One region of the Duganella sp. P38 genome, then DNA from elsewhere that is predicted to be linked to it. Evidence: riboswitches for the same ligand, from Rfam matches in the RefSeq annotation. Region 1 holds a riboswitch; each other region holds the start of a gene.
The links. Region 1 has a riboswitch for cobalamin ahead of ACRQ5J_RS00670 (energy-coupling factor ABC transporter permease). Riboswitches for the same ligand answer to the same signal wherever they lie in the genome.

Region 1 (7,093 bases):
CATACAGGTGGCGCGACAGGGCAGGGAACAGCGTGTCGTTGATCAGCGTCGACTTGCCGGAGCCGGAAACGCCGGTCACGCAGGTCATCAGGCCGACCGGCAGCTTCAGCGTGACTTTTTTCAGGTTGTTGCCGGTGGCGCCGCTGATCACCAGCTGCTTGTCAGGATCGGCGACGTGGCGCTTCTTCGGCACTTCGATCTTGCGCGTGCCGCTCAGGTACTGGGCGGTCAGCGATTTCTTGTTCTTCAGGATGTCCTTCAGCGAACCGGCCGCGATGACATCGCCGCCATGCACGCCGGCGCCCGGCCCCATGTCGACGATGTAGTCGGCGGTGCGGATCGCGTCTTCGTCGTGCTCCACCACCAGCACGCTGTTGCCGATGTCGCGCAGGTGCTTCAGCGTGTCGATCAGGCGGTCGTTGTCGCGCTGGTGCAGGCCGATCGACGGTTCATCGAGCACGTACATCACGCCGGTCAGGCCGGAGCCGATCTGCGACGCCAGGCGAATACGCTGCGCCTCGCCGCCCGACAGCGTATCGGCGCTGCGGTCCAGCGACAGGTAATCCAGGCCGACGTTGTTGAGGAATTGCAGGCGCGAGATGATCTCTTTCACCACGCGGTCGGCGATCTCCTTCTTCGCGCCGCGCAGCTTGAGCTGCTCGAAGAACGACAGCGTTTCGCGCAGCGGCTTCTCGGCGATCTCGTAGATCGCGCGTTCCTGCTTGCCGCTGCCGACCTTGACGTAGCGTGCTTCCACGCGCAGGCGCGCGCCTTCGCACGACGGGCATTTTTCTCGTTGATGAACTTCGCCAGTTCCTCTTTCACCGCCATCGAATCGGTTTCGCGGTAGCGGCGCGCCAGGTTGTTGACCACACCTTCGAAAGTGTGTTCCTTGACCACGGTGCGGCCGCGCTCATTGATGTAGGTGAACGGGATCGACGTTTTGCCGGAGCCGTGCAGCACCGCTTCCTGTGCGGCCTTCGGCAGTTTTTCAAACGGCACATCCAGGTCGAATTCGTAGAACGCCGCCAGGTTGGACAGCATCGAGAAGTAGAACTGGTTGCGGCGGTCCCACCCTTTCACCGCGCCGGAGGCCAGCGACAGATTCGGGAAGGCGACGATGCGCTTCGGATCGAAGAATTCGATGTGACCGAGGCCGTCGCATTCCGGGCAGGCGCCCATCGGGTTATTGAAGGAGAACAGGCGCGGCTCCAGCTCCTGCAGCGAGTAGCCGCAGGTGTTGCAGGCGAACTTGTTGGAGTAGACGTGTTCCGTTCCACTATCCATTTCCAGCGCGACCGCGCGGCCGTCGGCCAGGCGCAGCCCGGTCTCGAAGCTTTCGGCCAGGCGCTGCTTGATGTCGGCGCTGACCTTGACGCGGTCGATCACCACGTCGATGGTGTGCTTCTCGGTTTTCTTCAGCTTCGGCAGGTCGTCGACTTCATAGATTTTTGCGTCATGCGTGCCGCTTTGTACACGGAAGCGCACGAAGCCCTGCGCCTGCATCGCCTCGAACAGGTCGGCGTGTTCGCCCTTGCGGTTGGCCACCACCGGCGCCAGGATCATCAGCTTGGTGTCGGCCGGCAGGGCCAGCACCGCATCCACCATCTGCGACACGGTTTGCGCGGCCAGCGCCTGGTCCGGGTGGTTGATGCAGTAGGGCGTGCCGACGCGCGCGTACAGCAGGCGCAGATAGTCGTGAATCTCGGTCACGGTGCCGACCGTCGAACGCGGGTTGTGCGAGGTGGCTTTCTGCTCGATCGAGATGGCCGGCGACAGGCCTTCGATCAGGTCCACGTCCGGCTTTTCCATCAGTTGCAGGAACTGGCGGGCGTAGGCCGACAGCGATTCCACATAGCGGCGCTGGCCTTCCGCGTACAGCGTGTCGAACGCCAGCGACGATTTGCCGGAGCCGGACAGGCCGGTGATGACAATCAGCTTGTTGCGTGGCAGGTCAAGATTGATGTTTTTCAGGTTGTGCGTGCGTGCGCCGCGAATGCGGATCTGTTCCATGGGATTTTTGGCCTTTAGAGTCAACCCGTCACTATAGCCGGGTTTGAATTCTCGCGCCGGACGCTGGAATGGATCGTGCAGGCGGCGCGCTACACTGTATATAATACCAGTATTTTCTTGCGCCGTTTCAACTCGGCTGCTGCGGGCGTTGCTGCAATGCTTCACCGATCATCACCAGCACCGGGCCTTGCGCGTCATCCAGGCCGTTGGCCAGGCCGGTCAGTGTCAGACGCACAATGCGCTGGTCGGCGCGGCTGCAGTTTTCCACCACCACCACCGGCAGGTCCGGCCGGCGGCCCTCGGCCAGCAGGCGCGCGGCGGTGGCGGCGGCCTCGCGCCCGCCCATGTACTGCACCAGCGTGTCGGTTGCCGGCAGCGCCGGATGATCCGGTTCGCCGGGCGCGGTGCTGGATGTGAAAAAGGCAACGCTGCGCGCAATGCCGCGCCGCGTGAGCGGCTGCCTGGTGGCCGCCGCCGCCGCCAGCGCGGTGGTGATGCCGGGGACGATTTCGACCTCGATGCCTTCCGCCTCCAGCGCGCGCAGCTCCTCGTCGGCGCGGCCGAACAGCATCGGGTCGCCGCCCTTGAGGCGCACCACGCGCTGATAGCGCTGCGCGCATTCGACCAGCTGCTGGTTGATGACGGTTTGCGCGGTCGAGCGCTGGCCGGAGCGCTTGCCGACCGAAATCAGCTCGGCCTGCGCGCACAGGGCCAGCATCTCCGGCGTGACCAGCGCGTCATACAGCACCACTTCGGCCTCGCCCAGCAGACGCGCACCGCGCACGGTGATCAGGTCCACCGCCCCCGGTCCTGCTCCGATCAAATACACTTTCCCCAGCGCCGTCATACCCGTCCTTTTTTACGTTACAGGACGCATGATACCGGCTTGGCACGCATTTGGGGCTAGTGTAAGATGCGATCCTTGGGTGCGCCGTATCCTTCAGGGATGGCGTTAAACGGGAAACCGGTTCAAATCCGGTGCAGCCCCCGCTGCTGTAAGCCAGACAACTCCGTCATCATGTCACTGCGAAAAATCGCGGGAAGACGCGGAGAAGGACGAAGGCGAGCCAGAATACCGGCCCAAAAAGTCAGCATCATTCCCGGGGTGGGGAAGCCGCTGTCGACCGGCTCTCTGCATCCTTCTTCCCGTCGACCGTCCTTCCGCTCTCCCGCCTGGTGTCCGTATAGACCATTCGACGGGAGGTTTCGAATGCACATCATGGAAGGCTTTTTGCCGCCCGTGCACGCAATGGGGTGGGCAGCCGCTTCCTTGCCTTTTCTGGCCTGGGGCTTGCGCTCCATCGGCCGCGACCTGCGAGTCCATCCTGAACGGCGCATGCTGCTGGGCGTGGCGGCGGCGTTCGCGTTTCTGCTCTCCGCATTAAAGCTGCCGTCGGTGACGGGCAGTTGTTCGCATCCCACCGGGGTTGGCCTCGGTGCGGCCCTGTTCGGCCCCGCCGCCATGGTGCCGGTGGGCTTTGTGGTGCTGCTGTTCCAGGCGCTGTTGCTGGCGCACGGCGGCCTGACCACCTTGGGCGCGAATGTGTTTTCGATGGCGATCGTCGGGCCATTCGTGTCCTACGGCGTGCTGCGCGCGGCCGGCGGCATGGGCTTGTCGCGTTCCGTGTCGGTGTTCCTGGCTGCGGCGCTGGGCGATCTGGCGACGTATGTGACCACCTCCGTGCAACTGGCGCTGGCGTTTCCGGCGGCGGTGGGCGGCTTTGGCGTGTCGTTCGCCAAGTTCGCCGGCATTTTCGCCTTGACGCAGGTGCCGATCGCGATCAGTGAAGGTCTGCTGACGGTGCTGGTGGTGAATGCCATGGTGCGTTTCAATGCGCACGAACTGCGCGCGCTGCCGGTAATGGCGATCGGCGCACGCAAGGAGGCCGCATGAAGGTGCGTAACTGGATGCTGGCCATCGGTGTGGTGCTGATCACCGTGCTACCGCTGTTGTACGTCAGCGCGCCGCCTGCCGCGCCGGGCGCGGAGGCGCCTTCGATCTTTGGCGGTGCGGACGAGCGCGCGCAGCAAGCCATCGGCGACATCGCACCGGGCTACGAGCCGTGGTTCGCGCCGGTGTTCGAGCCGGCCAGCGGCGAAATCGCCTCGCTGCTGTTCGCGTTGCAGGCGGCCATTGGCGCCGGCGTCATCGGCTTCTGGCTCGGCCTGTCCGTCGCCCGCGACCGCGCCTCCGCGCGCGGCGCCAGCGCTGCCGGCCCGGCCGTCGCGTCCGGCGCGGCTGGCGTCGCGTCCACGTTGGCGGCAGCGCCGGACACATTGCACGACGCCCGCGCCGCAGCTGGCGTCGCGTCCGCGTCCGTGTTGGCGGTAGCACCGGACACGTTGCACGACGTCGGCGCCGCAGCGCTTCCACAGGACCGCCGTGCTGATTGAAGCGACGGCTTATGCGAGCCGGTGGCGCGATGTCGCACCGTCGGCGAAGGCGCTGTTCGCAGCCGCCGGCATCGTCGCGTCCTGGCTCGCCCAAAGCCCGGCGGCGCTGGCCACGCTGGCCGCCATCCTGATGCTGACCGCGCTGCTGGCCGCCCGCGTGCCGCTGCGCAGCTACCTCGCCGTGGCTCTGCCGCCGCTGGGCTTCCTGCTGCTCTCCTGCCTGACCATGCTGGTCGGCCCCGACGAAAACGGCCGCTGGCACTGGACCGCAGCCATGCTGCCGACCATCCAGCACACCGCCCTGCGCTCGCTGGCCATGCTGGCCGCGCTGCTGGGCCTCATCCTCACCACGCCGCTGCCGCACCTGCTCGCGCTGTTGCGCCGACTGCATACGCCCGAACTGCTGCTCGACCTGATGGTCCTTTGCTACCGCATGCTGTTCGTGCTGCGCCAGGCGTGGGATGAAAGCGTCACCGCGCAAGCCTCGCGCCTGGGCTACCGCAGCTGGAAACACGCCTGGCGCTCCACCGGCCTGCTGGCCGGCCAGATGGCAGTCCAGGTCTGGCAGCGCGCCGCCGCGCTGCAAAGCGCCGCCGACGCCCGCGCCTACCAGGGCACGCTGCGCTTCCTGCCTGCCGCCTACCCGCAAGCGCCACGCCAGCAAGCCATCGCCGCGCTGGCCGGCTGCATCATGTTCGCCATCGCGGCAGGAGATCGCCTGTGAGCGCGCTGCTAGAACTGCGCGCCGTCAGCCACACCTACCCTGACGGCAGCATCGGCCTGCAAGAGTGCGGCCTCACGCTGCAACGCGGCCGCCGCTACGCCCTGCTGGGCGCCAACGGCGCCGGCAAGACCACGGTACTCCAGCACCTCAACGGCCTGCTGCGCCCCCACGCCGGCACGCTGCACTATGATGGCCAGCCATTCGACTACAGCCGCAACGGCCTGACCACGCTGCGCAGCCGCGTAGGCCTGGTGTTCCAGAACCCGGACCGGCAACTGTTCTCCGCACTGGTCGAAGAAGACGTTTCCTTCGGCCCGCTGAACCTCGGCCTGCCCGACGAAGAGGTGCGCCAGCGCGTTGCTACCGCACTGGATGCGGTAGGCTTGCGCGCCCATGCCCGCCGTGCGGTGCACCAACTAAGCTTCGGCCAGAAAAAGCGCGTCTGCATTGCCGGCGTCCTGGCCATGGAACCGGAGGTGCTGCTGCTGGACGAACCCATGGCAGGCCTCGACGCGCCAATGCAGGAAGAACTCGCCGTACTGCTCGACCGGCTCGCGGCGCGCGGCGTGACGGTGCTGCTGTCCACGCACGACATCGACTTCGCATTGCGCTGGGCCGACGATATTCACATCATGTCCGCCGGCCGCTGCATCGCCTCGGGCCCTGCGCAGCAACTGGCCGCGCAAGCAGGAACATTGCGCGCCGCCGGCCAGCGCCCGCCGGCCGCGTTCGCGCTGCACGCGGAACTGGTGGCCCTCGGCGTGCTGCCAGGCGGCCCGGCGCCGCGCAGCATCGACGCGCTGCTCGAACAACTGCGCGCACTCAAACAATCAGGAGTAACCACCGCATGACCACCCTCGGAAAAATCTGGTTCGTCGGCGCCGGCCCCGGCGACCCGGAACTCATCACTGTCAAAGGTCAGAAGCTGCTGTCGCAGGCTGGCGCCGTGCTGTTCGCCGGTTCCCTGGTCGACCGCGCCGTCACGCTGTACGCGCCGCCCGGCTGCGCCATCCGCGACTCCAAGGACATGACGCTGGAAGACATGACCGCCTGGTTGATCGACCAGGCCAGCCGCCACGCCACCGTGGTGCGCCTGCAAACCGGCGACCCGGCACTGTATGGCGCGCTGATCGAGCTGGCGCGCCCGCTGACCGACGCCGGCATCGAATGGGCCGTGGTGCCGGGCGTATCGTCCGCCATGGCCTCGATGGCCGCCGCCGGCGAATCCATGACGCTGCCGGAAGTGACGCAAACCGTCATCCTCACGCGCGTTGAAGGCCGTACGCCGATGCCGGAAGGCGAAGACCTGGCCAGCCTGGCCGCGCACCGCACCACCATCTGCATCTTCCTGTCGATCACGCTGATGCACAAGGTGGAAACCGCCCTGCGCGCCGCCGGCTGGCCGGAAGACGCGCCAATGATGGTGGTGCACAAGGCCAGTTGGCCGGGCGAGCAGAAAATCGTTCGCGGCACGCTGGCGGACATCAAACAGAAATGCCGGGAGGCCGGCATTGCGAGCCAGGCGATGATCGTCGCCAGCCCCACACTGGGCGCGCTGCATTGGGAAACCCTGGCGCGCTCCAAATTGTATGACCCAACATTTACCCATCGTTTCAGAAAGGCGACCGCATGAACCCAGCTAACTTCGACACCATCCTGATTGTCGGCCATGGTTCCCGCGAGGATTCCGGCAATCAGGAGATCCGCGAATTCACCGAGCAGTGGCGCGCGCGTCGCCCGGACTGGCGCATTGAGTTATGCTTCATCGAATTCGCACCGCCGGAGATGAACGCCGCGTTGCTGAAGGCCGCGCAGACGTCCAGCCGCGTGCTGGTGGTGCCGCTGATCCTGAACGCGGCCGGCCACGTGAAGATGGAGATTCCTGAAGCGATCGAGCAGGCGCGCGCCGCTTGCCCGCAGACTGAGATCCTGCTGGCGCCGCATCTGACGGCCTGCGATCCT
Region 2 (7,093 bases), 1.4 Mb from region 1:
CCGCCGGCGCCGCTGTGGCGCCGGCTGGCTCGCCCGCGCCTCCTTCCGCAGCGGCGCGGCCGCTGGACGCGGCCGGCAGTGCGCTGGCGGCGGCGATGGCGGACGTCACCTGCAAGGGCTGGCCGGTATCGGCCGATACCGTCCACCAGCGTCCGTCGGCCTTGAAATGGTAGGCCGGGCGGCCCGCCACCTGGTTCAAACGCACGGCAGTCGGCATGCCGGGCCGGCCGGCGGCCTGCCACGCGGTCCAGGCGCTGACCTGCACCTGTTCCGCATCCAGCGGCGCCAGCCATGCCATGCGCTCCTGTTCCGTCAACGCCGGGTAAGGCACGTACATCATGACGATGCCCGAGCCAAACCACAGCAGCACCAGCAGGCCGAGCACAATGCCCAGCCAGCGGTGCCACAGATGCGCGTGACGCTTCCAGGAGCGCATCATCAGTAGCGCCACTGCACGGTCAGCTCGGCGTGGCGGCGATCTCCGATCAGGTACTGGTTGTCGTTGTACGAGGTGCTGGCGTACAGTTTATCGGTCAGGTTGCGCAAGTTGAGCTGCACCAGCACGTTGCGGCGGACGTTCCAGCCCAGCGACGCGTCCAGCGTGGTGTACGACGGCAGCACGTGCTGGTTGGCGTTGTCGGTGTAGCGGTCGCCGACATAACGCGCGCCCAGCGCCGCGCGCCAGGCGCTGGCGCGGTAGTTCAGCCACAGGTTGGCCGACACCTTCGGCACATCGGACGGACGATTGCCGGCGCGCGACAGATTGCCGCTTTCGATCAGCTGGTCGAACTGGGCGTCGGTGTAGGCCGCGTTGGCCTCGACACGCCATGCGGCGTCCAGCGCCACGCTGGCAGTTGCCTCGGCGCCGCGCGACGACTGCGAGCCGCCCTGCACCGATAGCGCAGCATTGTTCGGATCGCGGGTGATGATGTCGTCCTTGGTGATGCGATACAGCGCCGCCGTCCACTCGGCCTTGCCGCCGGCCAGCGATTGCTTGACGCCCGCCTCCACCTGGCGCGACGAGGTCAGCTTGTAGCGGCTGTTGGTAAGGTTTAGCGACAGCAGATTGCCGATCGGATCGCTGCCGCTGCTCACCTGCGCGTACAGCGAGGTGGCGCGGTCCAGCTGCCACGTCAGGCCGAGGCGCACCGCGTTCGATTGCAGCGTGGCGTCGAACTCGCTGGCGCCTTGCGGCGTCAAGCGCTCGATGTTGTAGCGGTCATGACGCACGCCGCCCAGCAACAGCAGGCCTGGGCTGAGGCGGTAGGCGTCCTCGATATAGAACGCATGGGTGGTGGTGTCGGTGGAGAAGACCGGCTTCAGCAGGTCCGGGCTGTCGAACACGCCGGGGTCGAAGCCGGTTGGCTTGACGGTCGAGGAACCGCCGTATGGCGAGTTGCTGCGGTGGGCATAGTTGATGGTGGCCGCTTCCCAGCCGGCCACCACGCGGTTGTCGCCGTCCACCCAGCGCGCTTCCAGCCGGTTGCCGGTTTGCTCCTGGTCGTGGTGAATCGCTACATAATCGCTGCGCTCGACCAGATTGGCGGCGGCGTTGAAGTTGTAGTATTCGACGTTGCGCCAGTTGCGACGCGCCTTCATGTAGGCCAGCTCGTTGCTGATGGTCAGCGACGGCGAGTAGCGCCACGTCAGGCGCACCACGGCCTTGTTATCTTCATAGGACACATCGGCATCGCCGACGTTGTAGTTCTGTCCGCGCAACGCGCGCGACAGGCCGCCATTGACCAGCGGCGTGCCGAAATAGCGCTGCGGCCTTTGCTCCAGATGGTCGAGCGACAGGTCGAGGTCCAGCGCCGGCGTCAGCGCATAGTTCACGCTGGTCAGCAGCTTGCCGTGGCGCGACTGGCCGCGATCGATCAGGCCGTCGCTGTGGTCGGCGTAGGCGTCGACGCGGAACGCGCCCTGCTGGCCCAGCGCGCCGGTCGCGCCGACACCGCCGCGCACCGTTTCTCCGCCGCCGATGCCGCCCATCGCTTCCACCGAGGCGGTGCGCGATGGCGCCTTGCGCACGGCGTTGATGGTGGCGCCGGTGGTGCCGCTGCCGTAGACGATGGAGCCGGGGCCGCGCAGCACCTCGATGTATTCATAACCCCACGGGTCGGACGGATAAGTGGCCGTGCCCGACGCCACCTGCGGCCGCTGGCCGTTCTCCAGCAGCGCGATCGAGCCGTTGCCGCTGAAGCCGCGCGCCGAGTAGCCGACGCCGTTGCCCGGCGAGCTGATATCGGTCAGACCGGTGGTGCGGGTCACCGCATCCTTGACCAGCAGGTCGCCGCGCGCCTGCATGGTGGCGGCGCTGAGTGATTCGACGCTGGCCGGCAGTTCCTGCGCGGTCAGGCCGAGACGGCTGGCGGTGGCCTGCTGGCGCGCCAGCCCCAGCCCCTCGCTGGCGGAAGCACCCTGAACGGTGACGGTCGGCAGGACCTCCGCCTCATCGGCAATAGCGCCGCCGCCGCACAGCAGGGCGATGGCGGCAACGACAGGACGCAGGGACAGGGGACGGCGGTGCATGGAACGGATCATGAATTTTCTCGGTGCTGAATGGTTGGAATAATCCGCCGCTCCACGGCAAGCGAACGCGCGCGCGCAAGCGGCGTGCGTCGGCGACAGCAGCAATGGAAAACAGCGAACAAATAACAGGCAAAAGCCACACCCCGGGCTTTGCGCATTAATCATGACTGGCCGGTCTTCTGGCTTGCCCTCATCCTTGGCTGCCCTTGCCTTCCCGTGCGGATGCACAGTGGCGGTTGGACAGCGTCGTCAGGCTTACAGCAGCGGGGGCTGCGCCGGACTGGCGCGCAATGCAGATCGCGCGCGTCACCGGCTTCCCGTTTCACCCCGCGGCTGAAAAGACGCGGGGCACCATTCACGTATGGGAGCCGATTCTACCTCAATGCCCCTACACCTGTCATGGAGAACCCACGGCCCGGTCGCTTAACCTATATAATTAACGCAACTGACTTGCATTTAGGATTGTATATGACCGAATCGCTGCCGACAATTGAAATCGCCCTGCTGCTGGGTTTGCGGCACGGCCTGGCGCCCGACCACCTGGCCGCCATCGATGGCCTGACGATGCGCGCGCGTCCGGCCGCCGCGCCGTGGATGGGGGCCTTGTTCGCGCTGGGCCACGCGGCGGTGGTGCTGCTGATCGTGGCGCTGGCCGACCTGGCGGCCGGCTGGCTGCGGCCGGAGTCCGGGCTGATCGCGGCGCTGACGCTGCTGGAATGGCTGCCCGGCGTGCTGCTGCTGGCGCTGGCGGCGCTGAACGCGCGCAGCCTGTTGTGGCCGGGGCCGGATGGCGCCATGCCGTCGTTCGGCGCGCGCGTGCTGGCGCCGCTGAGCAATGTACGGCCGCTGACGGCGCTCGGCGTCGGCATGCTGTTCGCGCTGGGTGTGGAAAGTCTGTTGCAGGCGCTGGCGTGGGGCTATGCCGCCACCACGCTGGGAGCGGGCAGCTGGCATGCGTTGCAGGTGGCGGGCGCGTTTGTGCTGGGCATGGCGCTGACCGATAGCCTGGACGGCTACGCCACGGCGCGCATCGCCGCGCGCGCCGGCCAGCGGGCGATCCAGCAGTTCCGCCGCCGCCTTGGCTGGCCGATCGTGGTGCTATGCACGGTCAGCGGCGCGCAGCTGCTGCTGTCCAAGGCCTGCGCCACCTGCGCGCCAGCCGCCGACGGCTTGCGCCTGCTCGCGCTGGGCATGGTGGCAGCCACCCTGGCGCTGTACGCCTACACATGGCTGCGCGGCGTGGCGGCGCCGGCCCGCTAGGCGTTCGGCCTATGCTGCCGGCGCTGGCCCGCCAGCCGTCTGGCCAAGGCCTGGCGGGCTTGCCCCGCGTCGTTAGCGGCGCGGTGACACCGCGTCAGGCTTGCGCCGGCGCGTAGGCCAGCGCGGCGGGAATGGTCACGCGCACGGTCACGCCGCCCGTCGCGCCGGCGCCGATTTCGATGGCGCCGCCGATCCGCTGCACACGCTCGCGCATGCCGGTGATGCCCCAGTGGCCGTCGGCCGCCAGCGGGCAGTCGTCACGCAAGCCGACGCCATCGTCGGCCACCGACGCTTCCAGCGCCGCCGCGCCAAACCGCAACTCGACGCCGATGCGGCTGGCCTGCGCGTGCCTGGCGCTGTTCCACACCGCCTCGCGCAGCACGTAGTAAAGCTCGCCCGCGACCTCCTCGCGCAGCGGCCGGGCAAGGCCCGCGATGGAAAACGCCAGCAGCCGCTCAGCGGCCGGCAACGTGGCGGCCACCGCCTTGCGCAAGGCCACGAACAGGTCGTCGCGCAACGTGTCGCTGCGCAGCGCCACCACCTCGTCGCGCGTGCTCTCGACCAGTTGCTCGGCATGCAGCAACACCTGGTTCAGGCGCTCCTGCAAGTCCGGCTCCTGTTGCACCCGCCCTTGTAGCGTATGGAAGCGCAGCAGCAGCGCCTGCACCGCCTGCAACAGATTGTCGTGCAGCGAGCGGGCGATGCGGCTGCGTTCCTGCAGCGTCGCCTCGATCAGCGCGGCGGCGCGATCCTCGGCGCGGCGCCGCACCGTCAGCATGCGCCAGCGGTACAGCGCCGCCATCAGCAGCACCAGCAGCAAGGCAAGCAGCACGCGGAACCAGTTGGTCTGCCACAGCGCGGGCTTGATCTCGAATTGCAGCGTGGCCCCATGCTGGTTCCAGACGCCATCCTCGTTGGCGGCGATGACCTGGAAGCGGTAGCGTCCCGGCGCCAGATTGGTGTAATGCGCGCGCCGTTCCCGTTGTACTTCCTGCCAGTCGCTGTCGACGCCTTGCAGGCGGTACTTCAAACTGGCGCGCTCCGGAATCGACAGCGCGGTGGCGGTAAAGGCGATATCGACCGCCGTGGTGTACTCCGGCAGCAGCAGGCCGTCGGCCGCGAGATACGCGCTGGCGCCCGCGTGCACGCTCTGGATGATGACATCGGGCGCCCGCGGATTGCGGCGTATCCGCGCCGGGTCCACCCAGCCGGCCTGCGACGTGGTGGCGTAATACACGCGCCCGCTGCCGTCCATGGCCAGCGTCGGCAACGGCCGGGTCGGCGACGCCGTGCCGCCGACGCCATCCTCAAAATTGAACAGCTCGGCGGCGAGCGGCTTGTCGGGCGCTTGCCAGAACTGTTGCAGCGCCGCCGCCGGCACCACCAGCAGGCCGTGGTTGCAGTGCACCCACAACCGCCCCTGGCCGTCGAGCAGCAGGCCGGTCACCAGTTGCACCTGGCCGTTGTGCTGGAAGTGCATCGGGCGCGCCCGCGCGCCGTCGACCCAGGCCACGCCCATGTCACCGCCAACCAGCAAGCGGCCGCCGATATCGACCAGGCTGAGAATATTGCCGATGCGCAGGCCGGCTGTCGCCGGCAACCACGTCGCCGCCCGCGGCCCGAGCACGGCGAGGCGGCTGTTGGTCAGGCCGACCCACGTCTGGCCCCGGCTGTCGCGCAGCATATTGATCGGCGTCGGGTCTTTCTGGTCCTGCAGGCGCGGGTCGCGCCGCCAGACGCCGTTTTCCAGCCGCCACAGGCCATGGCGCACAATCGACACCAGCAGCGCGCCGTCGGCGTCCAGCGCCAGCGTCTGCACATCGAAGTGCTTGCCGACCTGCGGCGGAAAGGCCCAGCGGCGCACGCCGCCGTTGCGGTACTCCCACAGGCCGCCCGTGTCGCCCAGCCAGACATGATCGTCGCCGAGGCGCAGCAGCGCCGTTGGCGCGGTCACGCCGCTGACCTGCGATGTGCCGTCCGGCCGCACGCGCACCATCGGTTTGCGGCGCCCGCCCAGCCACATTTCGTCGCCCAGGCCACGGCGCGCCAGCCAGCTGTCGTCCTGCCGCCGGAACTGCTGGAAGCGGTGCAAGCGCATTTTCTCCACGCCCTCCAGCGTGGTGCTCCATAAGTTGCCCTCGCGGTCCAGCAGCAGGCTGATGCCGGCTCCGGGCGACCCGGCGCCGGCGCTGGAACCGGCCACCGGTGGATAGAATTCGGTCTCGTACCAGCTGCCATCCGCGCGCTGCACCATGCGTGCGAAACCGTCGTTGCGCAGCGCGATGACGGTGCCGTTCGGTCCATCCGCGAACGCATCGTAGGCTTTGGCGTTGTCGACGCGCAGCGCCTCGCGGCTGCCGCTGGCGCTCAGGCGCGCGAAGACGTCGCCCGGCAGCTTGACGTGCAGGTGGCCGTCAAACAGACTGACGCGGTCGCGGCCCGGCGATTTCGTGACATACGCCAGTTGCCGCGCGCCTGGACGCAATACCAGCAGTTCTTCCGCGCTCTGCACCCATAGCACCCCCTCGGCGTCAAAGAGGATGCTATCGACCATCGATGACAGCGCCGTGCTGCCGGGGACGGCCACCCACTGGCCCTGCTCCAGCCGCACCACGCCGGTGGTGGTGCCGGCGTACCAGGTGCCGTCCGGCGCCGCCGCGATGGCGCGGGTCGATCCCAGCGGGAAATCCACGCCGGCCGTGTAATGCTGCACGCCCTGGCGCGAAAAGATGCTCAAGCCGCCGAAGGCATAGCCGACCGCCAGGCTGCCGTCGCGTCGGGCGTGCAGCGAAATGGTGTTGGGCGAGCGCAGCTTGTGGCCGTAGACCTCGCTCTCCTGCTTGAATTTGACGCCGTCGAAGCTGTACAAGCCACTTGGCGAACTGAACCAAAGCAAGCCGTCGGCGGTCTGCTGCAGGTTGAACGACTGGCTGGGGGCGCCATCGGCCAGCGTCCAGCGGCGCCGCTCGAAGGATAGGTCGGCGTCCGGCGCGGCCGCCAGCGCCGCCGTCCACATCAGATACAGCATTCCCGCAATGGCCAGCAGCCTTCCCCTCATCGTCCCCTCTTTTTGATATTTCGCACAAGCTCGGGAGTATAAGGTCTGGCAGGCGCTTATTGCGCTTCAGGAATGGAATATCGCCACTAACTGCCGCTGGCGGTCGGCGTGCTCACAGCACGCGCAGCGCGCGCCATACCGGCAGTTTTTCGGTAATAAAGTCGCGCGCGTTGGCCTCCAGATGCGCCAGGTTCTCCTCGTCGCTGGCCAGGGCCGCGCCATCGCGCTGCACGCGCCGCCCCGACG
Region 3 (7,093 bases), 960 kb from region 1:
GAAGCCGATCGAACCGGCGCTGGTGACGGCGCTGGCGGTCAGCAGGCCGGAGACGAAAAACAAGCCTTTACGCAGTGCGCCAACGCGGATGCCGAGCGTGGCGGCGGCTTCGGCGTGCAGCGCCATCACGTTCATGGCGCGCGCGCTGCGCAGCGCGAAGATCAGCGCGGCGGCCAGCACCAGCCATGGCATCCAGCGCATCTGCGCACCGGACAAGTCGCCGATCATCCAGAAGACCATGCTGCGCAAGCGGCTTTCCGGTGCGATGGAGAGCATCAACGTCACCAGCGCCATGCAGCCGGAGGAGAGAATGGCGCCGGTCAGCAGCAACTGCGCGGTGCCGGCTTCCGCCGCCGTGCCGCCGCGCAGGTCACGCCGGGCCAGCAGGTACAGCATCATGGAGACGGCGACGGCACCGCCGAAGGCTGCGGCGTCCACCACCCAGGCGGCATACATGAACATTAATGCTGCCAGTGCGCCGACCGAGGCGCCGGCGGAGATGCCGAGAACATAAGGGTCGGCCAGAGGATTGCGCAACAGCGCCTGCATCATCACGCCCGCCAGCGACAACGCGGCGCCGGTGACGAAAGCGGCGACCGCGCGGCTGGCGCGCAGGTCGAGCAGGGTGGCCGCCAGCGTCGAGTTCTGGCCGTGCAGCAGCTCATTGAGCGCCGCGGGAATATCGGAGAGGGGAATCGAGACAGAGCCGGTCATGCCCGAGAAAATCAGGCTGGCAAACGCGAACAGCAGCAACCCGGCAAGGGTGATGGTGGCGCGCTGTCGCAGATTGCGGGAGAAAGAATGCATGCACTGCTTTCAAGTTATGACTGCTGTAAGACCGTCGTTCCGGCGCAGGCCAGAACCCATGGAACGCTGGCTTGCATGCATTCCATGGATTCCCGCCTGCGCGGGAATGACGGGCAGGTTACACCATTATTTGTAGCCGTAACGAATACCGGCAAACACTTTCGAACCAGGCGTCACGTAGTAGCGCGCCAGATCGTACTGCTTGTCGCCGACGTTGTTCCAGCGAACCAGCGCCGACCAGTCCTTGTTGAAGGCGTAGGTCGCGTACAGGTTCACCAGGCCATAGCCGCCCAGGCGATTCTTGTTGGCCGCGTCGTCAAAGCGGTCGCCCGAGAACTCCAGTTCCACGCCGGTTTTCAATGCGCCGATGCGGTAGTCTGCCGTCACGTTGCCGTGCTTCTTGGCGCGGCGCGCCAGGCGCTTGCCGGTGGTCTCGTCTTTCGGGTCTTGCAGGTCAAGGCTGGCGCTCAGGTTAATGCCCGCCAGCTTGGTGGCCCCCGCGACGGTCACGCCTTCCAGCAGCGCCTTGTTGACGTTGTAAGCGCAGCCGGAGGTGTAGCCGGCATATGGGCACGGCGTGGTGTTGACCAGCATGTCGGTCAGCTTGTTGTGATAGTAGCTGGCGCTCAGCGCGTTCACGCCGTCATCCCAGCGCAGGCCGATTTCGGCGTTCTTGCCTTCTTCCGGCTTGTTGGCCGGATTGCCATAGCCTGGGAAGTACAACTCGTTGTAGGTCGGCGCGCGGAAGCTGGTGCCATAGCTGGCGGTGGCGCGCAGTTGCGACGTGATGTCATAGCCGTAGCCGACCGAACCGGTATTTTTCGAGCCATACACCGCGTTGTCGCGGCGGACCGACGCATTCAGCAGGCTGGCGCCACGGCGCGCATTGTAGGAGGCGGCCCACGAGTTGGTGGTGCGGTCGCGGTTCATGGCGTCGGCGCCGTTGCTCGATACTTCCTCCTTGCGGTGGTCGTACAGCACCTGCACGATATCCTGGCCGATGCGGATGTCGTTTTGCAGCGTGATATTGGTCTGCCTGGTGTCGATGCGCGAGTAGCCCGAGGCGGCGGCGCTGCCCCAGTTCTGGCCCTTGTCTTCGCTCTGCGAAATTTGCAGCAGCGTGTCGACGTTGGAGACGAATCTGGCTTTGCCGTAGACGGCGGCGGTTTGCAGTTCGGCCTTGCTGCGCACATCGTAAGCCGCGGCGCCGTTGTCGTATTGCGAGTCCAGTTTGCTGTGCAAGAACAGCGCGCCGGCTTCGTAGCCGGGAGCGATTTGCAGGCTGAATTGACCCGACACGTTTTCGCGGTCGTAGCCGTCGTCGTCCGGATTAAAGCCGAAGGCGCCGTTGCGGGTGGCCGAGAAGCCGTCCGATTTTTCCTTGCCGGCGCTGATGGCGTAGCTGAAGCTATGTTCGCCGCCGGTCGCGCCGGACACGGTGGCGTCGACTTCGCGCGTCTTGTCGCTGCCGTAGCCGGCGAAGGCCGTTACCGCCGGCGCGCCCTGGCCTTTCTTGGTGAAGATCTGGATCACGCCGCCGATGGCGTCAGCGCCGTACAGGGAGCTCAGAGGGCCATAGACGATTTCGATATGGTCGATGGCGGTCAGCGGAATCGCGCTCCAGTTGGCGGCGCCGGTGGTCGACGAGCCGATACGCACGCCGTCAACCAGCACGATATTCTGGTTGCTGTTGGCGCCGCGAATATAAACGCTGGACGCGGTGCCGGCGCCGCCGTTGCGGGCGATCTCGATGCCGCGCTGGCGTTGCAGCAGGTCGACGATGGAGCCGGCGCCGGATTCGGCGATCTGCTCGGCGTTGATGGTGATGGTGTCGCTAATGACGTTGGCCAGCGGCTGGGCGGTGCGGGTGGCGGTGACGACGACGGTGTCGGCAGGTTCGGCGTGCGCATGGCAGGCAGCCATGGCCAACGCCAGCGACGTCAACGCCGCAGGACGGGAGATACGGAGGGTCATGATAATCAGTTCTGTTAATAGCAACCGGCCGACGTCCCCGTAGGCCAATTGTGAACAGAAGCGGGGCGCGCCCGCTTCCACCTGGTTTGGCCGGTATCCGGGCTGGCAAGTGGCACGGCCTCACCTTCCCATGCCGTGGCACAGTGGTTGTCGGAGGCGGCTTGTCGCAGAATGAGCGACGCTTGTTTACCGTTGCGGGGGCAGCACACGTTGGCCTTTTGCTATCGGCTTCGTGTTTCCCGTTTAACTGCGCGTCCGGACAGACGCGCGAGCACCAAAACCCGCACATTATACGGGTTTAAAGGACCAAGGTGGAGCCGTAGGGGATTTGATGGGCCGTGCGCGCGGCCTGCAGAGCCATCTCCGCAGGGGGCAGGCCGGCGTGACGGGCCAGCAGCAAACGCATCGCGCCAGCGTGGCAGATGACGATGGCGTCGCCGCTCAAGTCATCGTAGAAGGCGGCGATGCGCGCGGCCGTTTGCAGCACGCTTTCGCCGCCGCCGGGGCGGTAATGAACCATGTCGGCGGCCCAGGCGTCGATGTCGGCGCGGGGGATGGCGTCCCACGGCTGCATCTCCCAGGCGCCGAAGTGCATCTCGGCCAGGCGGGCATCGTAGCGCGGCGCCGGCGACAGGCGCGCGGCCAGTTCCGCACAGCGGCGCAGGGGCTGGAATAGATCGGCAGGCCGGCCGGCAGCTGTAGCGCGGCCAGCACCTGTTCCAGCTGGCCAGGGGCGATGGCGAGATCGGTGCTGCCGTAGCAGACGCCCGGCGCCACATCCGGCTGCGGATGACGAACCAGGATCAGCTTCATGGATGCAGGCTGGCCAGCGCACACAGATAGAAGGTCACTTCCGTCACCTGCTGCACGGCGCCGAGACAGTCGCCCGTATAGCCGCCGATGCGCCGCACGCATTTGCGCGCCAGCCAGATGGTGGCGATGGCGGCGGCGGGCACGCCATACAGCAGCGCGTTGGGCGGCAGCCAGCGCAAAGCCATCACCGCCAGCATGGGCAGGGCGGCGGTGACGGCGGCGACGAGGAACTCGCCGCCGGCCATTTTCTGGGCGAGCGGCTTGGCCTTGCCTTCGGCGCGCGCGTAATCCAGGCGCCAGATCAGCGACGTCGCCATCAGGCGCGAAAGCGGGTGTGCAATCAGCAGCGCGCCGATGGCGGCCAGCGGCGGCAGCATGGCCAGCGTCGCCAGCTTCAGCGCCAGCATGCAGATGGTGCCGATGGCGCCATACGCGCCGATGCGCGAATCCTTCATGATCTCCAGCACACGCTCCGGCGTCATGCCGCCGCCAAAGCCGTCGCACATGTCGGCGAAGCCGTCTTCGTGAAAAGCGCCGGTGGCGTAGATGCCGGCGGCGGTGGACAGCACCACGGCGACCGGCGGCGGCAGGAAGCAGACGGCGAGCGCGTACACCGCCGCCGTGATTGCCGCCACCACCACGCCCACCAGCGGGAAGTAGCGCGAGGCCTGGTTCAGCCACGCCGGATCGAAACCCACCCAGCCGGGAATCGGCAGGCGGGTGAAGAATTGCAGCGCGGTGAAGAACAGGCGGATCTGATGCATGCTGGCGCGGCCTTATGCCGATTTTTCGCTGACGTGGGCCGATTCGAAGGTGGCCATGCGGTTCAGGAAGTTGGCGGCGGCGTGCAGCAGCGGCAGCGCCAGCGCGCAGCCGGTGCCTTCGCCCAAGCGCAGGTCGAGATGCATCAGCGGTTTGGCGTCCAGCGCGGCCAGCATCTGCTGGTGGCCGTGTTCATTGGAGCGGTGAGCGAATACGCAGTAATCCAGAATCGCCGGCTGTATGCGGGCGGCGGCCAGCAGCGCGCTGGTGACGATGAAGCCGTCGATCAGCAGCACCTTGCGCAGTTCCGCCGCTTTCAGCATGGCGCCCGCCATCATGGCGATCTCCAGGCCGCCGAAGGTGGCCAGCACGTCCAGCGGCTCGGTCGCGTGCGCATGTCTGGCGACGGCGGCCTCGATGACACGTTGTTTATGCAGGATGCCTTCGACCGACAGGCCGGTGCCGGCGCCGACGCATTGCGCGACCGGAACGCCGGTCAGTTTATGCATCAGCGCGGCGGCGGCGGTGGTGTTACCGATGCCCATCTCGCCGAAGCCGACGACATTGCCTTCCACTTCGGCAGCCAGCGCGGCGCCGGCGGCCAGCGCCGTCTGGCACAGGTCGCGGCTCATCGCCGGTTCGTGGGCGAAGTTGCGGGTGCCGTGCGCCAGCTTGCGGTCGGTCAGGCCGTCGCGTGCGCCGAAGTCGTGGTTGACGCCGGCGTCGATGACGCGCAGCGCGCAATTATTCTGCGCGGCGAGGACATTAATGGCGGCGCCGCCGGCCAGGAAGTTTTCCACCATCTGCCAGGTGACGTCCTGTGGGTAGGCGGAGACGCCTTCGGCGACGACGCCATGGTCGGCGGCGAACACTAATATGGTGGGGCGGTCGATGGCGATGTCGCGGGTGTTTTGGATCAGGCCGATCTGCCTGGCCAGCGCCTCCAGTACGCCCAGGCTGCCCAGCGGCTTGGTCTTGTTATTAATGGCGTGGTCGAGCTGGGCGGCAAGCGCGTCGTTGCGGGTAGGCGTGATGGACATGAGGCAGTGTTCTGAATCGAAGAATTTAATATTCTACCCTTGCCAGACTGCGCGGGGCTTGCTATAGTTCTGTCCCTCGCAAGACAGCACATGAAAATGTTGAGTTAAGCGAGAAAAAAGAAGGTTGACGAAATGCTGCAAACGCTTCATACTCTTCCTTCTTCGCTGATGAACAAAACGCTTCCTCAGCAAGCAACACAAGACAACGATCTTTAAAAATTAACAGTCGATAAGTGTGGGCATTTGGTGCTGCAACAAAAAGCATTAAATGCTCAACAAGAAATAACACAGTAGTAATACTGTCAGTATTTTGAGTGAGCGAACCATGGTCAGCAATGGCCATCAAACAGAGATTAAACTAAAGAGTTTGATCCTGGCTCAGATTGAACGCTGGCGGCATGCCTTACACATGCAAGTCGAACGGCAGCACGGAGCTTGCTCTGGTGGCGAGTGGCGAACGGGTGAGTAATATATCGGAACGTACCCAGGAGTGGGGGATAACGTAGCGAAAGTTACGCTAATACCGCATACGTCCTAAGGGAGAAAGTGGGGGATCGCAAGACCTCATGCTCATGGAGCGGCCGATATCTGATTAGCTAGTTGGTGGGGTAAAGGCCCACCAAGGCATCGATCAGTAGCTGGTCTGAGAGGACGACCAGCCACACTGGAACTGAGACACGGTCCAGACTCCTACGGGAGGCAGCAGTGGGGAATTTTGGACAATGGGGGCAACCCTGATCCAGCAATGCCGCGTGAGTGAAGAAGGCCTTCGGGTTGTAAAGCTCTTTTGTCAGGGAAGAAAAGGCTGCGGCTAATATCTGCGGCTCATGACGGTACCTGAAGAATAAGCACCGGCTAACTACGTGCCAGCAGCCGCGGTAATACGTAGGGTGCAAGCGTTAATCGGAATTACTGGGCGTAAAGCGTGCGCAGGCGGTTTTGTAAGACTGATGTGAAATCCCCGGGCTCAACCTGGGAATGGCATTGGTGACTGCAAGGCTAGAGTTTGGCAGAGGGGGTAGAATTCCACGTGTAGCAGTGAAATGCGTAGATATGTGGAGGAACACCGATGGCGAAGGCAGCCCCCTGGGTCAAAACTGACGCTCATGCACGAAAGCGTGGGGAGCAAACAGGATTAGATACCCTGGTAGTCCACGCCCTAAACGATGTCTACTAGTTGTCGGGTCTTAATTGACTTGGTAACGCAGCTAACGCGTGAAGTAGACCGCCTGGGGAGTACGGTCGCAAGATTAAAACTCAAAGGAATTGACGGGGACCCGCACAAGCGGTGGATGATGTGGATTAATTCGATGCAACGCGAAAAACCTTACCTACCCTTGACATGGATGGAATCCTGGAGAGATTTGAGGAGTGCCCGAAAGGGAACCATTACACAGGTGCTGCATGGCTGTCGTCAGCTCGTGTCGTGAGATGTTGGGTTAAGTCCCGCAACGAGCGCAACCCTTGTCATTAGTTGCTACGCAAGAGCACTCTAATGAGACTGCCGGTGACAAACCGGAGGAAGGTGGGGATGACGTCAAGTCCTCATGGCCCTTATGGGTAGGGCTTCACACGTCATACAATGGTACATACAGAGGGCCGCCAACCCGCGAGGGGGAGCTAATCCCAGAAAGTGTATCGTAGTCCGGATTGTAGTCTGCAACTCGACTGCATGAAGTTGGAATCGCTAGTAATCG
Region 4 (7,093 bases), 760 kb from region 1:
CCTCGACCGAGGAATTCAGCACGGCGCAGTGATTGTCGCGGTCCGCCGCGCAAGCGGCCACCAGCTTGCTCAACAGCGGCCTGACGTTACCTTCCTCGGCGTCGATGGCGATTGTATGCTCATAAGCCAGAAACTTATCGCGCGCCTCGGCGGCGGGCGTGGACGACGGCGCCTCGCCGGAGCGGCCGCAAGCGCTCAGCAACAAAACGACTAACAGGGTAAAGAATCTCATCATCATAAAATCAGCTTGACCTTCCCATGGCTGGAAGCCTTACAGTATAGGGTATCGAAACTGTTCGGGAGAACATGATGTATGAGCTTCAAGTGGAAAACATGACCTGCGGCCATTGCGTGCGCGCAGTCACGCAGGCGGTACAGGAAGTCGACGCGGCAGCCCAGGTGGAAGTCGACCTGGCCAGCAAATCGGTCAAAATCAACAGCGCCACCCCACTGGCCCCGCTGAAATCGGCCATCGCCGATGCCGGCTATCCAGTCACCAGCGCAGCCTGACTAACCATCAAGCTCGGGATAGCGGCGGAAAATGCCGCTTTCGTTGAACGGGATGCGGCGTTTGGAATTCAGGTAGGCGGCGATATTGGGACGCGCCGCCACTTTGTCACGCAGCGCGATCAGGCCGGGGCAGGATGGTTCGAGGCGCGCCATGGTTTTCGGGAAGGCGTAGCGCAAGCCTTCGATCAGCTGGAATAGCGACAGGTCCACATACGACAGCCGTGCGCCTACCGCGTAGCCGCCGCGCGCCCGGTTGCGCTGGATGACGCCTTCAAAATAATCCAGGAATTTGGGAATGCGCTGCTCGCGGAAGTCCCTGGCGCGCGCCTTCGCTTCCTTCTTCTGGTCTTCGTAATACAAATTGGTGGAAACAGGATGGTGCGTGTCGTGCGCCTCGGCGACGATATCGGCGATCGTCAGTTGCAGCTGATTGGCCCACAAGCGGCCCTGCTGCGAGCGTGGCGCCAGTCCGTGCTTCGCCCCCAGAAACATCAGGATATTGGTGGTCTGCCCGATCAGCATATCGCCCGCCAGCAGCGCCGGCGGCGCGAATGACGGATGATCGACCTTGTCGCCATCGAGGCTGGCTTTCAGCTTCGGCATGCCGCCCTTGTGCCGCGCCACGTCCACATAAGGCGCTCCCGCCTCTTCCAGCGCCAGCCGGACAAATTCACCGCGGCCCTGCAAGCCGTCCCAGTAATAGAGTTGGTATGGAGTCGTCATGAGACGATGGTAGCACCCTCGCCTCATCACCGTAGCGCGTTAGAACGTCGCCTTGACCGTCAGGCGGAAAGTGCGCCGTTCGGCCGGATGGTAATGCACATCCTCCACGCCCTCTGCCGCCTCGCCCGGCAGGCGCGAGGCATAGTAATAATCCACGTCGCTGACGCGGCGATCGAACAGATTGAAGGCATCCAGCTGCGCCGACCAGCGACGATTGAACTTGTAGCCCACGCGCGCATACGCAATCGCGGTGGTGGCCGAACGCCGGCTGTTATCCTCGATCAGCGGACGAGGTCCGAAGTAACGCATCTGGAACGCCGCCGACCACGGGCCAAGATCGGTAATGGTGGCGCCGAACGACGCGACCTTGCCGATCGCGCCGGGGATATGATCGCCCGCCTCATCGTGCTCGGTATAGTGCCCGCGCGAATACGCGAGATCGAGGTCGAATAGCAGCCACGAATTGGCGATGTAGTGGTTGTTCCACTCGATGCCGGAGCGATAGCTGCCACGGCTCGGCGAGGTGTCGCCGGCATCGCCGGAAAACACCAGCTCCGAATCCGAGCGCAGCTTCCACAGCGCGACGGAGCTTTGCAGGCCGGGCAGGAACTCGGTGCGCGCGCCGATCTCGGCGCCGCGCGTTTTCACCAGCGGCGTCACCGGATCGATAGGTTCGCGCTCCTTCGGCGTCAGGTGCACGGTGGTGCCACGCGCATCATTGCTGTGGAAACCCTCACCGTAATTGACGAAGAATTCGGTCCTGGCCCAAGGCCCCAGCACCACCGACAGTTTCGGCGACGTGGTGCCGGCGCTGACCTTGCCCGAGTTCTCGGCGATATCGCTGTCGACATCAAAGCGGTAGCGGTCATAACGCAGGCCTGCCGTGGTGCGCAGCCAATCGCGCCACTGCACGGTGTTTTCCAGATACGCTCCCACGCTGCCCTGCTTCACGCGCGACTCCGAGATGGCGCGCAGCGGCTGCTGGTTGCGCGTCGCATACAGCGACAGCGGCGACAAATAATCATAGCGGCCCTGCACGCCAACCTTGTTGCTGACATCGAGCCCGCCCCAGTGGCTGAACCACGTCTGCGCCACATCGAAGCCGCCCATGCGGCGCTTCTCGTGCTGGCGCGACTGGTCGCCGTTGACCGGATCGTCGAGGAAGTAAGTGAAGTTGTTGAACAGCGTCAGGCTCGATTGCACAAGATAGGCGTTCGCCTGCAGCAGCGCGTCGCTGGAGCGCTTGCGCATGGTGGCGGAGACACTGTAACGCGAGGTGTCGCCGCCATCGCTCGGGTCGACCGCGCCGAATTCGTCCAGCGCTCCTTCCCGCACCGCGCGCAGCGGAATCTGATTGCTCGCGTGCCAGGCGCCCTTGTAGAACATGCCGGTCACGCTGAATTGCTGGTCGCTCGCACCCTGCGTATAACGCAGCACGCCGATATTCTTGTGGAAGGCTTCCGGCGTCACCCAAGGGCCGTTGTTGTGGCCCAGCTCAGCGCCATACACCAGACTTCCCGCGCCAAGCGGCGTCGAGCCGGTAACGACGGCGCGTAGATAGTCGTTTTCGCCGACGCTCACGCTGGCGGTGTTGTCGCGCAGCCTGTTCGCCAGCGTCATATGCGCCGCGCCGGCCGAGGCGAAATCGCCTTCGTCGGCGTAGTACGGCCCTTTCTTGTAGTTGATGCGGTCCACCAGTTCGGGGATCAGGAAGTTCAAGTCGGTATAGCCCTGGCCGTGGGCGTGGCTGCGCATATTAATCGGCATGCCGTCGACGAAGGTGGCGAAGTCGGTGCCATGATCGAGGTTGAAGCCGCGCAGGAAGTACTGATTGGCCTTGCCGTCGCCGCTATGCTGGGTGACGATCACGCCGGGCACGAATTCCAGCAACTCGCCCGGACGCAGGGCCGGGCGATTGGCGATCAGGTCCGCCGTCACCGCGCCCTGGCTGGCGGCGCTGGAGGTGCCGACGCCGTTATCGTAATGGCCTCGTACTTCAATCGTGGTGTCCACGGGGTCTGCATGGACGGCAAGCGGCAATACCGCAATCATTACGGCGATGGATTTACTTATCATGAATGGTTGAATGAGTAGCGCAATCCCCTCACCTCCCCGTGAGCGGATTGAACAGAGACGCCTGGACGTCTCCACCTGTCTGGCCGGTATCCGGGCTGGCAAGCGAATCCGCCTGACCTTCCCATGCAAAAAGCACAGTGGTGTAGAGAGGCGGATTGTCGTCGCGAGACGACGCTTGTTGACCGTTGCGGGGGCAGCACAGGTTCACCAACGAAGGCTTCCTGTTTCCCGTTTAACTACGCATTCAGAAAAACGCGCGAGCACCATACTTGACAGGATTATACGTACTTCTTCACGTTTGCAAAGCGTTGGCGTCGCATCACACCGAAGCAGCTGAACGTCAGCACCATCCCCGCCCCTAGCATGCTCAGCGCTTGCGCGAATATCGCAATATCGCGCATTCCGGGCACACCGATTTTGCGGCGGGTCAATCGGCGAGGTTTTGCAGGATGGGGCAGTCCGGGCGATGGTCGCCGTAGCAGCAGCTGGCCAGGGTTTGCAGCGTGTCGCGCATGTCGGTCAGTTCGGCGATGCGCTGGTTCAGTTCCGCCACGTGGCCCATGGCGATGGTTTTGACGTCGGCGCTGGCGCGCGCCTTGTTCTGCCACAGCGACAGCAGGTCGCGGATCTGCTCCAGCGAGAAGCCCAGCAGGCGCGCGCGCTTGACGAAGCGCAGCGTGTGCAGGTCGTTCTCGCCGTAGACGCGGTAGCCGGCATCGGTGCGCCGCCCCGCTGGAATCAGGTCGATGCTTTCGTAGTAGCGGATCATCTTGGCCGAGATGCCGGACGCCTTGGCCGCTTCACCAATATTCATTTGCCCTCCGGTTTCCAGCGCCGCAGCAGCAGCGCGTTGCTGATGACGCTGACCGAGCTGAGAGCCATCGCGCCACCAGCCACCATGGGGTTGAGCAGGCCGAGGGCCGCCAGCGGAATGCCGATCAGATTGTAGATAAAGGCCCAGAACAGGTTCTGGCGAATTTTGCTGTAGCTGCGGCGCGAGATCGAAATCGCCGCCGCCACCAGCGCCGGATCGCCGCGCATCAGCGTTACGCCGGCGGCGTGCATGGCGACGTCGGTGCCGCTGGACATGGCGATGCCGACATCGGCCGCCGCCAGCGCCGGCGCGTCGTTGATGCCGTCGCCCACCATGGCGACAGTGGCGCCCTCGCCTTTCAAGCCGGCGATGGCGCCGGCTTTGTCCGCCGGCAGCATATTGGCCACCACGCGCTGCACGCCGAGTTGCCTGCCTACCGCGTCCGCGCTGCCCTGGTTGTCGCCGGTGAGCAGGACAGTCTTGATGCCCATCGCGTGCAGCGACGCAATGGCGGCTTGCGCCTGCGGCTTGATCCGATCGCCGAAAGCCAACAGGCCAAGCAGCTGATGCGCGCCATCGTCGGCCAGCCAGGAAATGGTGTGGCCGGCGCGCTCCAGCTCCTCGGCGCGCGCCGACAGCGCCTGCAGCGAGACGCCCTGCTCGCGCATCAGGCGCGTGCTGCCGAGCAGCAGGCGCACGCCGTCCACCGTCGCCGCCACGCCTCGCCCCGGCAAGGCGCTGACTGCGGCCGGCGCCGATGTCAGCGCCGCCCCGCGCGCTTCCGCAGCCTGCTGCACGGCGCGTGCCAGCGCATGCTCGCTGCCGCGCTGCACGGCGGCGGCCAGTTGCAGCAGCCGCGTTTCGTCGCCGCCCGGTACGGCGGCCAGCACCGCCAGCGATGGCTGCCCTTCGGTCAGCGTGCCGGTTTTATCGAAAGCCACGGTGGTGATGCGGTGCGCCAGTTCCAGCGCTTCAGCGTCCTTGATCAGAATCCCATGGCGCGCGGCGACACCGGTGCCGGCCATGATGGCGGCCGGCGTGGCCAGTCCCAGCGCGCATGGACAGGCAATCACCAGCACCGCCACCGCGTTGATGATGGCCTGTTCGGCGTCGCCGCCCACCAGCCACCAGACGGCAAAGGTCAACAGCGCCAGCACCAGCACCACCGGCACGAACACCGCACTCACGCGGTCGACCAGATGCTGCACCGGCGCCTTGGCCGCCTGCGCGTCCTCCACCAGCCGAATGATGCGCGACAGCGTGCTCTCGGCGCCGATGGCCGCCACGCGCACCAGCAGCAGGCCTTCGCCGTTGATCGCGCCGCCGGTCACCCGCTCGCCGGCATGGCGCGCCACGGGCAGGCTCTCGCCGGTGATCAGCGCTTCGTCGACATGGCTCGCGCCCACTGTAATCACGCCATCGGCGGCGATACGTTCGCCGGGACGCACGACGATGATGTCGTTCACGCGCACTTCATTGATCGCCACGTCGATATCCACGCCGCCGCGCCGCACGCGCGCCGATTCCGGCCGCAGCGTTTGCAGCGCGCGGATCGCGGCCGCCGTCTGGCGCTTGGCGCGCGCCTCCAGCCACTTGCCCAGCAAGACCAGCGTAATGACCACCGACGATGCTTCAAAATACAGGTGCGGCAGGTCGCCGCCGGCCAGCAGCAGGTAGACGCTGAGGCCATACGCGGCGCTGGTGCCGAGCGCCACCAGCAAGTCCATATTGCCGCTGCGCGCGCGCGCGGCAAGCCAGCCGGCGCGGTAGAAGCGCGCGCCCAGCCAGAACTGCACCGGCGTGGCGAGCAGCCATTGCAGGCGGCCGTCCAGCATCCAGTGGATGCCGGCCAGTTCCAGCAGCATCGGCAGCAGCAAGGGCAAGGAGAACAGCGCGGCCAGCAGCACCGCCGCGCCGCCAGTTGGCATCAGCGCGGGCTTTGTTACGTGCGATGCGGACGATTGGCCCCCGGCGCCCTGTGGATCGACGGCCGCGGGGGCGTGCGGCGCGCCCGGCTCAGGCGCAGGCAGCGAGGCCTGATAGCCTGCCTTGTCGATCACCTTCGCCAACGCGGCGAAATCGACCGGCTCGGCCGACTCCACCCGCGCCATCTCGGTTGCCAGGTTGACACTGACTTTATCGACGCCAGTGCACGGCCGCCAGTACCCGCTCCACCCTGCCGACGCAGGAGGCGCAGCTCATGCCTTCAATTTTGATCGCTAGCTGATTCATGGGACACCTAATGCTGTTTCTACACTTGCAGCATCAAGTATCCCACGATTGGAAGGTCAAGGTTTTTTTAGCGGACGATGCAATCGACAGCTTCGGGCTGTTGCGGCGCGCCAGCGCTGTTCGCCGGCCCGGTGCTGCTATTGAATGCCGGCGGCGGCGTGAACTGGATGCCGGGATTCTGCGGCACGATCACGGGCGGCGCCAGCGCGCTCGGCACATAGCCGAACTGTCCCACACCGAATAGCTGGGAGCCGCCCTGGTTGCTCAGATTGATGCTGCCGTCAGTCACCTGCACATACAGGCCGGGCGGCTGGCTGTTGGGCGGCGCCGGCGTCACCAGTGGTTGTACCCACTCGGCAATGAAGGTGGTGCCGCGAATGCCGATGGTGGCACTCGGCGTCTTCATCTCGAACTTTTCCTTGTTACGCTTGCCCAGCAGCCCGGTCACCGAGCGCAGGCCGCCTTTGAGCAGATTGAAAGAGGCCTTGTCGCCGTCCGGTTTATCGGCGTCGTAGGAAAAGTTATCGACCTTGAAGGTGGTCGATGGCTTGAGCGTGATTTCGCTGTTGTCGATGAACTTCACCATGGCGTAGGTGTTTTTCTCGGTGATCAGCGTGTCGCCGCTTTCCACTTCGGAACGCTTGGACAGGATGCGTACGGCGCCATCGGCTTTTTGGGCCATCAGCGGACCGCTGAGCTGGACGACGGTACCGGCGACCTGGGCGGCCAGGCTTGCAC

Region 2: linked by a shared signal. The riboswitch ahead of ACRQ5J_RS07080 (TonB-dependent receptor) and the one ahead of ACRQ5J_RS00670 (energy-coupling factor ABC transporter permease) in region 1 are both predicted to bind cobalamin.
Region 3: linked by a shared signal. The riboswitch ahead of ACRQ5J_RS05090 (TonB-dependent receptor domain-containing protein) and the one ahead of ACRQ5J_RS00670 (energy-coupling factor ABC transporter permease) in region 1 are both predicted to bind cobalamin.
Region 4: linked by a shared signal. The riboswitch ahead of ACRQ5J_RS21970 (TonB-dependent receptor) and the one ahead of ACRQ5J_RS00670 (energy-coupling factor ABC transporter permease) in region 1 are both predicted to bind cobalamin.

The regions. Positions count from the first base shown of each region.
Region 1 covers NZ_CP193936.1:159,595-166,687, reverse strand. Annotated here, with positions in the region: partial or broken gene uvrA (excinuclease ABC subunit UvrA) at 1-2,013, opposite strand, end outside; gene cobA (uroporphyrinogen-III C-methyltransferase) at 2,141-2,860, opposite strand; cobalamin riboswitch at 2,922-3,111, shown strand; gene ACRQ5J_RS00670 (energy-coupling factor ABC transporter permease) at 3,224-3,907, shown strand; gene ACRQ5J_RS00665 (energy-coupling factor ABC transporter substrate-binding protein) at 3,904-4,407, shown strand; gene cbiQ (cobalt ECF transporter T component CbiQ) at 4,397-5,131, shown strand; gene ACRQ5J_RS00655 (energy-coupling factor ABC transporter ATP-binding protein) at 5,128-5,982, shown strand; gene cobM (precorrin-4 C(11)-methyltransferase) at 5,979-6,764, shown strand; gene ACRQ5J_RS00645 (sirohydrochlorin chelatase) at 6,761-7,093, shown strand, end outside.
Region 2 covers NZ_CP193936.1:1,539,549-1,546,641, reverse strand. Annotated here, with positions in the region: gene ACRQ5J_RS07085 (PepSY domain-containing protein) at 1-439, opposite strand, end outside; gene ACRQ5J_RS07080 (TonB-dependent receptor) at 439-2,541, opposite strand; cobalamin riboswitch at 2,682-2,900, opposite strand; gene ACRQ5J_RS07075 (hypothetical protein) at 2,998-3,789, shown strand; gene ACRQ5J_RS07070 (sensor histidine kinase) at 3,884-6,847, opposite strand; gene ACRQ5J_RS07065 (class I SAM-dependent methyltransferase) at 6,960-7,093, opposite strand, start outside.
Region 3 covers NZ_CP193936.1:1,121,309-1,128,401, forward strand. Annotated here, with positions in the region: partial or broken gene ACRQ5J_RS05085 (FecCD family ABC transporter permease) at 1-807, opposite strand, end outside; gene ACRQ5J_RS05090 (TonB-dependent receptor domain-containing protein) at 934-2,781, opposite strand; cobalamin riboswitch at 2,853-3,075, opposite strand; partial or broken gene ACRQ5J_RS05095 (histidine phosphatase family protein) at 3,080-3,594, opposite strand; gene ACRQ5J_RS05100 (adenosylcobinamide-GDP ribazoletransferase) at 3,591-4,358, opposite strand; gene cobT (nicotinate-nucleotide--dimethylbenzimidazole phosphoribosyltransferase) at 4,371-5,396, opposite strand; gene ACRQ5J_RS05110 (hypothetical protein) at 5,458-5,742, opposite strand; rRNA gene ACRQ5J_RS05115 (16S ribosomal RNA) at 5,752-7,093, shown strand, end outside.
Region 4 covers NZ_CP193936.1:4,716,342-4,723,434, forward strand. Annotated here, with positions in the region: gene ACRQ5J_RS21955 (DUF4349 domain-containing protein) at 1-232, opposite strand, end outside; gene ACRQ5J_RS21960 (heavy-metal-associated domain-containing protein) at 310-510, shown strand; gene ACRQ5J_RS21965 (glutathione S-transferase) at 511-1,233, opposite strand; gene ACRQ5J_RS21970 (TonB-dependent receptor) at 1,273-3,246, opposite strand; cobalamin riboswitch at 3,374-3,592, opposite strand; gene cueR (Cu(I)-responsive transcriptional regulator) at 3,737-4,123, opposite strand; partial or broken gene ACRQ5J_RS21980 (heavy metal translocating P-type ATPase) at 4,120-6,355, opposite strand; gene ACRQ5J_RS21985 (FecR family protein) at 6,423-7,093, opposite strand, start outside.